Regions from separate parts of the Embleya sp. NBC_00888 genome, predicted to be linked through region 3. Evidence: riboswitches for the same ligand, from Rfam matches in the RefSeq annotation. Region 3 holds a riboswitch; each other region holds the start of a gene.
The links. A riboswitch is a leader RNA that binds a small molecule or an ion and turns the genes downstream of it on or off. The one in region 3 is predicted to bind cyclic di-AMP.
Positions count from the first base shown of each region.

Region 1 (3,218 bases), on a different replicon from region 3:
CTCAACGCCACCCTCGGCTGGTCCTGGGCCGACCCCGTCGCAGCGCTGGCGATCGCCGCCATCGCCGCGAAGGAAGGCCGCGACGCCTGGCAGGGCAAGGGCTGCTGCGCGCCCCCGCCCGCCGAACTCCCCACCCGGCGACAGCAGAAGGACGCCTGCGGCTGCCAACCCGGCTGCGCCTGCTGCACCTGAACACCCATCGCGCCACCCCGGCGGCCACCGCGACGCCCGCCTCCAACCCCGCCTCCCCAAAACCCTCCTACGGCCCGAGGCCCGGATCGTGCTCCTGGACGCGGGCCGCCACCAACCCCACGCACCCGCGGCCGACCCCGGCCGGGCAGCGCGAACGGTGGGTCGGCACCCGGCAGGATGGAGGTGTTCGAACCGGCCGGTTCGCGCGGTGGTTCGGATCGGGTCCGGGAGTGTTCGGGTGTCACAGCAGGAGCCACGGGAGCCGGTCGCGGTCATGGAGGACCACCAAGTCGCGATCTACCTGGGGGCGATGGCGGCCGGCGGCCTCGCCGGGTGGGTGTCGCCGTCGATGGGTCCGGGGCTGGAACACGCGATCAATCCGGTCCTGGCCGCACTGCTGTTCGTGACGTTCCTCCAGGTCCCCGCCGCCGAACTGGTGCGCGCCCTGCGCGCGGGCCGATTCCTGGCCGCCGCACTGACCGTGAACTTCGCCGTCGTGCCCCTGGTGGTCGCGGCGATGTTCGCGTTCCTGCCCGACGACCGGGCCGTCCGCATCGGCGTGCTCCTGGTCCTGCTGTGCCCGTGCGTGGACTACGTGATCGTCTTCAGCGGCCTCGCCGGCGCCGACAAGGGACGCCTTCTCGCCGCCACCCCCCTGCTCCTGCTCGCCCAGATGCTCCTGCTCCCACTGTTCCTGCTCCTGTTCATGGGCTCCGAACTCGCCGACACCGTCGAGGCGGGACCGTTCGTCGAGGCGTTCGTCGTCTTGATCGTCATCCCCCTGGCCCTCGCCTGGGCCACCCAGGCATGGGCCGCGCGACGACGCGCCGGGCAACGTTTCACCGACGCCGCGAACACCACGATGGTGCCGCTGATGGCCGCCACCCTGTTCGTCGTGGTCGCCTCCCAGATCCCCAGGCTTGACGACGACCTCGGCCCGGTCCTGCGGGTGGTGCCCTTCTACGTACTGTTCCTGGTCGTGATGGCGTTCGCCGGACTCGCGATCGCGCGGCTGTTCCGCCTGGACGTGCCCGCAGGACGGGCCGTCGTCTTCACCGGCGCGACCCGCAACTCCCTCGTCGTGCTCCCCCTGGCCCTGTCCCTGCCCGACCGCCTCGCCCTCGCCGCGCTCGTCGTCGTCACCCAGACCCTGGTCGAGGTCGTCGGCATGGTCGTCTACGTCCGCACGATCCCCAAATTCCTGCCAACCCACTGACAGCCCCCCGAACCTCCGAACGCCCGAACGTCCCCAGCGGCGGCACTCGGCGCGACGTGAGAACCGCCCCGCCGGGATCTCAGCCGGCGGCTCACGTATCGCATACGTTCGGTGACATCCGTGGAGTTGGGCCGCCGGCGGGCCCGGGTTGCCAATCATTATCAAAACAACCCAAGATCGACTTTAGGGAATTTAGGAGACTTTCCCTTGATAAAGGGAAAAGGAAACGGTCAATTTGGTAAAGACTTGGCAATGCAGAGATCACTGATGATGACCGTGACACTCCTGTGACTAAAGTTCAACGAAAGGCGATCGGTTCCACGTCGACCATCCCGTTCGACACGATCGCCACCGCCGAATTCGGGGACGCGTTTCGGTGACTGTGGGTGACCGCAGTCGTCGCGACGAGAAGCCGGAACCGGGGACCCTCGCAGTCCCTGGGGTGAATCGGTGCTCCGGCACCGTAGGGCGCCTTCTTCCGCCCGAACCCGTCAGCCAACCCGGTAGGCGGCCGAGGAAGGAGACCCGCCACCAATGGCGTCGCAACGTCGTTCCGGGCACCACAGCAAGCCCAAACCGCGCACCGTCGCGCGTACCGCGGCGACCGTCGTCACAGCCGCCGCGACGATGACCGGCGTAATGACCTTCGCCGGCACCGCGAGCGCGGATCCCGCGCAGTCGTTCCAGCAGACCAAGGAACGCGTCAACCAACTGCACAGCGACGTGATCAAGGCCACCGACGCCGCCAACGGCGTCGACGAGCAGATCACCAAGCAACAGGCCACCGCGAACCAGACGCAGACCCGGATCGCCGAGGAACAGGCCGCGCTGAACGCCCTGCGCGACCAGATCGGTGTCCTGGCGGCCAACCAGTACCGCAGCGGCGGCCTGCCGCCGTCGCTCTCGCTCGCGCTCAGCGGCGACCCCGAAGGCTTCCTGCAGAAGTCGCAGATGATGTCCCAGCTCGACGGCCAACAGGCCGCCAAGCTGAAGCAGATCGCGGCGCAGGCCCGAGCTCTCCAGCAGGACCGCACCGAGGCCTCCTCGCAGCTCGCGGAACTGGAGAAGCTGCGCACCGAGCTGAACAAGAACAAGACCGAGATCCAGACCAAGCTCGCCGAGGCCCAACGACTGCTGAACACGCTCAGCGAGAAGCAGAAGAAGGAAGTCCTCGACTCGAACGAGCACAAGAACGACGCCGCTCCACGCGGCGACACCGACCGCAGCTCGCGGGACAAGCCGGACACACCGCCGCCGGCGACCAACGTCCCCGTCTCCGGCCGGGCCGCGGCCGCGGTCGCGTTCGCGAAGGCCCAGATCGGCAAGCCGTACTCGCCTCGGGCCGTGGGTCCCAGCTCCTACGACTGCTCGGGACTGACCCAGGCTTCGTGGAAGGCCGCCAACGTCTCGCTGAGCCGCACCACTTGGACCCAGGTCAACGACGGCCCGCGGATCTCCAAGGACGCGCTGCAGCCGGGCGACCTGGTGTTCTACTACTCGGACAACTCGCACGTGGGCATCTACATCGGCGGCGGCCAGATCGTGCACGCCCCGCGGCCGGGCAAGAACGTGACCATAGCGCCGGTCTTCTCGATGGAGTTCTACGCGGCCGTTCGACCCGGTTAGGCCCATCGGCCGTTCGACCCGGTCAGGCCGATCGGCCGCGCGCCGATCCCTCCACAGCGTCCTCTCCCGGACACGTTCCGACAGGCCCGCTCGGCGAGCATCGGCCGTGAGCGTGCGCGCATCAGGACAGCCGCGAGGTCCGTACCGACCCGCGGCTGTCCAGCCCACGTCGGTCGACGCCGAA
Region 1 is NZ_CP108785.1:1,415,320-1,418,537, forward strand. It holds gene OG948_RS40465 (cation transporter) at 1-192, shown strand, start outside; gene OG948_RS40470 (bile acid:sodium symporter) at 467-1,408, shown strand; cyclic di-AMP (ydaO/yuaA leader) riboswitch at 1,796-1,933, shown strand; gene OG948_RS40475 (NlpC/P60 family protein) at 1,943-3,034, shown strand.
Region 1: another riboswitch for cyclic di-AMP. It lies ahead of OG948_RS40475 (NlpC/P60 family protein); the one in region 3 lies ahead of OG948_RS20290 (transglycosylase family protein).

Region 2 (3,218 bases), 450 kb from region 3:
GCTGGTCTGACCGGACCGGCGGTACCCCGGCACACACGACGGCGCCCGCCCTCGGATTCGTTCCGAGGACGGGCGCCGTCGAGGTGTCGTCGGTGTCCGGTGGGCCTAGCCGGGTCGGATGGCCGCGAGGAACGGCATCGAGTCCAGCGGCGCCTTGGTCACGGTCTTGCCCGGACGCGGGGCGTGCACGATCTGGCCGTTGCCGATGTACATGCCCACGTGCCGGTTGTCCGAGTAGAAGAACACCAGGTCGCCCGGCTGGAGGGCGCTCTTGGCGATCTTGGGACCGTCGTTGATCTGGGTCCAGGTGGTGCGGGTGAGCGTCACGCCCGCGGCCTTCCAGGACGCCTGGGTCAGGCCGGAGCAGTCGTACGAGCCGGGGCCCTCGGCGCCGGAGACGTACGGCTTGCCGATCTGCGCCAACGCGAAGTTGATCGCGGCCTGGGCCCGGCCGGAGGCCGGGATGTTGGTCGCCGGCGCGGTGTCCTTCTCCTTGTCCCGCGAGCTGCGGTCGGGCGTACGCGAGGTGTCGCCCGCGTGCTCGTCCGAGTCGAGGACTTCCTTCTTCTGCTGCTCGGTGAGCGTGTTCAGCAGCCGCTGGGCCTCGGAGAGCTTGGCCTGGATGTCGGCCTTGTTCTTGTTCAGCTCGGTCCGCAGCTTCTCCAGTTCCGCGAGCTGCGAGGAGGCCTCGGTGCGGTCCTGCTGGAGAACTCGGGCCTGCGCCGCGATCTGCTTCAGCTTGGCGGCCTGCTGGCCGTCGAGCTGGGACATCATCTGCGACTTCTGCAGGTAACCCTCGGGGTCGCCGCTGAGCGCGAGCGAGAGCGACGGCGGCAGGCCGCCGCTGCGGTACTGGTTGGCCGCCAGGACACCGATCTGGTCGCGCAGGGCGTTCAGCGCGGTCTGTTCCTCGGTGATCCGAGCCTGCGTCTGGTTCGCGGTGCCCTGCTGCTTGGTGATCTGCTCCTCGACGCCGTTGGCGGCGTCGGTGGCCTTGATCACGTCGCTGTGCAGTTGGTTGACGCGTTCCTTGGTCTGCTGGAACGACTGCGCGGGATCCGCGCTCGCGGTGCCGGCGAAGGTCATCACGCCGGTCATCGTCGCGGCGGCCGTGACGACGGTCGCTGCGGTACGGACGGCGGTGCGCGGCTTGGGCTTGCGGTGCTGCCCGGGTCGACGTTGGGACGCCACTGGTGGCGGGTCTCCTTCCTCGGCCGCCTACCGGGTTAGCTGACGGGTTCGGGCGGAAGAAGGCGCCCTACGGTGCCGGAGCACCGATTCACCCCAGGGACTGCGAGGGTCCCCGGTTCCGGCTTCTCGCCGCGACGACTGCGGTCACCCACAGTCACCGAAACGCGTCCCCGAATTCGGCGGAGGCGATCGTGTCGACCGGGTGGCCGACGTCGAGCCGATCGCCTGTCGCAGAACACTAGTCACAGGCGTGTCACGACCATCACCATTGGCCTCTGCATTGCCAAAACTTTACCAAGGTCGCCGTTTCCTTCTCCCCGTATCACGGGAAAAGCGCCCGGATTCCCGAAAGTCGATCTTGAGCCGTTTGGCGCACATTACTCGCGTATGACCAACCGGAAGGTCCCTTATCGGCCGCCGGCTAAGCTGCGACCCGCAACGACGACGGCGTCCCGGGCGCCGCGCGAGGAGCCGACGAGGAGTTGTACGACGTGGACGTTCTGCGGCAGATCCTGCTGGTCCTGCACATCGTGGGCATCGCGTCCCTGCTCGGCGGCTTTCTCACCCAGATGTCCGGGCTGCGCACCGGCGACGTGCGGATCGTGCCCGCGATGACGCACGGTGCGCTGACCATGCTCGTCACCGGTCTGGCGCTGGTCGGGGTGGTCCAGGCGGGTCTGGACCAGGACGTGGACAACGCCAAGATCGGCACCAAGCTGGTGATCCTGCTGGCGATCCTGCTGCTGGTCTGGGGCAATCGCGCCGCGGACCGGGTCTCCCCGAAGGTCCTCGGCGCGATCGGCCTGCTGACCGTGGCGAACATCGCCATCGCCGTCATGTGGACCTGAGCCGGCGCGACGAACCCGCCGGCTCACCTCCCGGGCGTGTCCTCGATCCCTCGCCGAGCGCGCCAGGCCCTGTCCGGCGGATCCCGATGGGTCCGCCGGACAGGGTCTAGCGGCAATACCGGTGTTTTTAGGTCTTTCTGCGGCAGGTTGGGGTGGTGCGGGTCGGTCCGACGAGCGTGACGTCGGGTGGGTTCGGTGGGGGTGTGCTGCGGTGCTCGGTTCGCTTGAGCGCCCAGTTGGACATCTTGCGTTTGATGACGCGGGGGTTGGAGCGCAACCGCCTCGGCGGCAGGGGCCGTTCGTGGATCTCACACAGGGTGGCGAGGAGTGCGACGGCGAGTCGGGAGGGGGGAAAACGCCGCCTGGCCGGTGACGTGGCGGCGGACGACGCGCAGGGTTCGGATGAAGGACAGCCTGTCCGGGTCGCAGTCCACATCCCGAGCGGCGTGGTGCATCAGGTCGCGCAGGGCGTGATGGACCAGGAGAACACCGAGGATCTCCTGTTCGACACCCGCCGGGTGACGGGAACGCAACACGTGGCCGGGACCGCCCTGGTGGGTCTTGATCTCGTCGAGGGCGGTCTCGATCTCCCACCGCTCGTGATACAGCGCCGCCAACTCGGCGGCCGGAGCCGCCGAGGGATCGTGGACGGTGGTGATCAGCCGATACACGATCTCCTCCCCACCGCCCGGGCCCAGGGTGTACTCGACCACACGGACCCGGATCGGATCGACGCGCCGGCGGTCGTGACCGGCGAAGATCTCGGACAGGTAGGACCCGTCGGGCAGGGAGGTCAGGACCGGGAGCACGGCGTTGCCCTTGATCCGCCACAACAGGTCCGCGCCGGTCCCGGAGGCCGCCCGCCACAGTTCGAAGTCGTGGAAACCCCGGTCGGCCAACAGGAGCATCCCGGGCTCCAACGACGCGAACAACCGCCGGGCCGCGGTCGTTTCGCGCACGGCGAGCGGCGCGATGTCGGCCGCGAACACCACGTGGGTGCCGCACTCGACCAACACGGCCACCCTCGCCTGCGGATACGCGCTCCGACCCTGGCCCCGACTCGTACCCGGCCGACCGAAGAAACCCGCGTTCGCCTCGCTGTCGGGCAGGTCGAAGGTCGTGCCGTCCACCGCGACCAGACGGCGCCCGCGATACCACGCCCCGACCGTCCCCGGCACC
Region 2 is NZ_CP108784.1:5,260,232-5,263,449, reverse strand. It holds gene OG948_RS22555 (LuxR C-terminal-related transcriptional regulator) at 1-10, shown strand, start outside; gene OG948_RS22550 (NlpC/P60 family protein) at 106-1,191, opposite strand; cyclic di-AMP (ydaO/yuaA leader) riboswitch at 1,201-1,338, opposite strand; gene OG948_RS22545 (hypothetical protein) at 1,683-2,039, shown strand; gene OG948_RS22540 (IS4 family transposase) at 2,348-3,218, opposite strand, start outside.
Region 2: another riboswitch for cyclic di-AMP. It lies ahead of OG948_RS22550 (NlpC/P60 family protein); the one in region 3 lies ahead of OG948_RS20290 (transglycosylase family protein).

Region 3 (3,218 bases):
ACGGGCGCGCGCGAACGGGTTCCCGAGAAGGTGCCGCTGGTGGTCGGCTCGGTGCTGGACCGGGCGCTGCTGGACGAGACGTTCCGGGCGCACGCCGTGGACGGCGTGGTGCACATCGCGGCGAAGAAGCAGGTGCCCGAATCGGTCGCGCGCCCCCTCTACTACTACGAGGAGAACGTCGAGGGCCTGCGCGTCCTGCTCGCGGCCATGGTCGCGGCCGACGTCACGCGCGTCGTGTTCTCCTCCAGCGCCGCCGTCTACGGCATGCCCGACGTCGACCTCGTCGACGAGGACACCCCGTGCCTGCCGATCAACCCGTACGGCGAGAGCAAGCTCGTCGGCGAGTGGATGATCAAGGCCACAGCGCGCGCGCACGGCATCTCGTACGCCGCGCTGCGCTACTTCAACGTCGCGGGCGCGGGCGCGCCGGAGCTCGCGGACGAGGGCGTGTTCAACCTCGTGCCGATGGTGCTGGAGAAGCTGACGGCGGATCAGCCGCCGGTGATCTTCGGGGACGACTACGACACCCCGGACGGCACCTGCGTGCGCGACTTCATCCATGTGGTGGACCTGGCCGAGGCGCACGTGGCGGCCACCCGTCGGCTCGGCACCGACCCGGACGCGCGGCTGGTGTTGAACGTCGGTCGCGGTGAGGGCACGTCGGTGCGCGAGATGGTGGAACTCATCCGCGAGGTCACCGGTTTGCGCGACATCGCGCCGGAGCTGCGACCCCGGCGCGCGGGCGACCCGGCCCGGGTGGTCGCGAGCGCCGATCGCATCACCACCGAACTGGGCTGGAAGGCCCGGCACGACACGGCGGACATGGTGGAGAGCGCCTGGGCCGGCTGGCGCGCGCAGCGCGGCTGAGTCCCGCACACACCGCCCGCGGCGCCGCGCATCGGCCGGCGCCGCGAGCGGTCGCGGGCGGTGTCGCGTCGCGATCCCGCGACGGCGCAGGGTGAAGTCGCCTGGGGCAAATCGGACATGGCGCGCTTCGTTTGTGGGACGAATCACGTCGACCACGGGTGCGAACGCCCATGTCGGTGGGCAGGCGCCCGGTCCGCGCGACGCCACACGCGATGCGGATGTGACGAACGGGACGTAGGTGATCTTTCCCGGGTGATCGACCTACACGGCGACCAAGGGCCGTTGTCACGCGTTTCCGTCCCTTCCACCACGGAACGCCAACTACGGTCCTTTCCGTAAGGGATCATCTACATTGCGCTCATCCGCAAAACGGATAATCGACGTCTATCCGACACAGACTTGTGATCTTCGGCGAGGCCTGCTTAGCGTTCGATCCGTCCGTATCCCACACGGACCCCGATCGCCGGTACGCCGAATCCTGTCGCCGGCCGTTCGGGAGGCTGACGAGCACCACACGACAGGAGCGGGGGAACCACAGGTGAACCGCCGCGAACGGCCCCGATCTCGATGATCGGACGCCGCGAACGGCTTGGGGTGAAGCCATGTCCTTCGGGACGTGGCCGGGCTATCGATCTCCGGCCCGAATCCGACAGCTCACCTCGTAGGCGTGGGAGAGGATCCAGCCATGCTGTCCGGAACCGGGCGTCATCGCCGTCGCAGCACCAGTAGGACCACGCGTCTGATCGCCGCGGCGGGTGTCGCCGGAGTCGGCGTCGCCATGCCGATCATCGGCGCGGGCACCGCCCAGGCCGCCTCCGTGAGCACCTGGGACAAGGTCGCCCAGTGCGAGAGCACGGGCAACTGGCAGATCAACACCGGAAACGGCTTCTACGGCGGCCTGCAGTTCACCGCGAGCACCTGGAAGGCGTTCGGCGGCACGGAGTTCGCCGCCCGGGCCGACCTGGCGACCAAGGGTCAGCAGATCGCGATCGCCGAGAAGGTCCTCAAGGGCCAGGGCCCCGGCGCGTGGCCGGTGTGCTCGGTCAAGGCGGGCCTGACCCGAGGCGGCGCCGCCGCCGACGTCGACACCGGCTCCTCGGCCGGCAAGACCGCGCCGAAGACCGCTCCCAAGACCGAGACCGCCAAGCCGGCCCCGAAGAAGACGGAAGCCGCGCCGAAGATCGAGGTCAAGACCGAGGCTCCGAAGACCGAGGCCCCCAAGGCCGAGGCCCCGAAGACCGAGGCACCCAAGACCGAGACGCCGAAGACCGAGCCGGCCGCCGCGACCTCGTCCTATGTCGTGGTCACCGGCGACACGCTCTCCAAGATCGCGAACGCCGCGCACGTGCCCGGCGGTTGGCCGAAGCTGTACGAGGCCAACAAGTCCGTCGTCGGCGAGAACCCCGACCTGATCTTCCCGGGTCAAAAGCTCGCGGTCGACGGCAAGGCCGCGCCGACCACCACCAAGACCGAGGCCGCCGAGCCCAAGGTCGAGGTGCAGAAGGCCGAGACGCCGAAGACCGAGGCGCCCAAGGCCGAGGCCCCGAAGGCCAAGACGGAGAGCAAGCCGGCTCCGAAGGCCGTGACCACCAAGACCGAGGCCGCCAAGACCGACTCGACGACGACCGCCTCCGGCTCGTACGTCGCCCCGGTCTCGGGCGCCACGCTCACCGCGAGCTTCGGCTCCGGCGGCTCGCGCTGGTCCAGCGGCAGCCACACCGGCCAGGACTTCGCGGTCTCGACCGGCACCACGGTGCGCGCGGTCACCTCGGGCACCGTCGTGTCGGCCGGTTGGGGCGGCGCGTACGGCAACGAGGTCGTCATCCGGCACGCGGACGGCAAGTACACCCAGTACGCGCACCTGTCCTCGATCTCGGTCAAGGCCGGGATGAAGGTGCAGACCGGCCAGAAGATCGCGCTCTCCGGCGCGACCGGCAACGTCACCGGCCCGCACCTGCACTTCGAGGTCCGCACCACGCCGAACTACGGCTCCGCGGTCAACCCGATGACGTGGCTGCGCAGCCACGGCGTCAGCGTCTGAGTCACCCGCTCCACCCGCTGCACCCGCTGCATTCGAGTCACCGCTGCACCGAACGGCGGGCGTTCCCTCCCGGGAGCGCCCGCCGTTCGCGTGTGCGGACCGGTGCGCGTGTCCGAACGGTTCGCGTGTCCGAACGGTTCACGTGTGCGGACCGGTGCGCGTGTCCCGACGGTGCCGTCAGGGCAGCCGCGCGGTGCGCAGCGCGCCGTCCGGACCGAGCCACAGGGCCACCGCGTGCCCGGCGCCGTCCGGCGCGCCGGTGGGATCGACCGCGACCGCGCGCTCGTCGAGCACGACCGGCGCCCCGGAC
Region 3 is NZ_CP108784.1:4,809,446-4,812,663, reverse strand. It holds gene galE (UDP-glucose 4-epimerase GalE) at 1-867, shown strand, start outside; cyclic di-AMP (ydaO/yuaA leader) riboswitch at 1,327-1,548, shown strand; gene OG948_RS20290 (transglycosylase family protein) at 1,553-2,908, shown strand; gene OG948_RS20285 (PIG-L family deacetylase) at 3,086-3,218, opposite strand, start outside.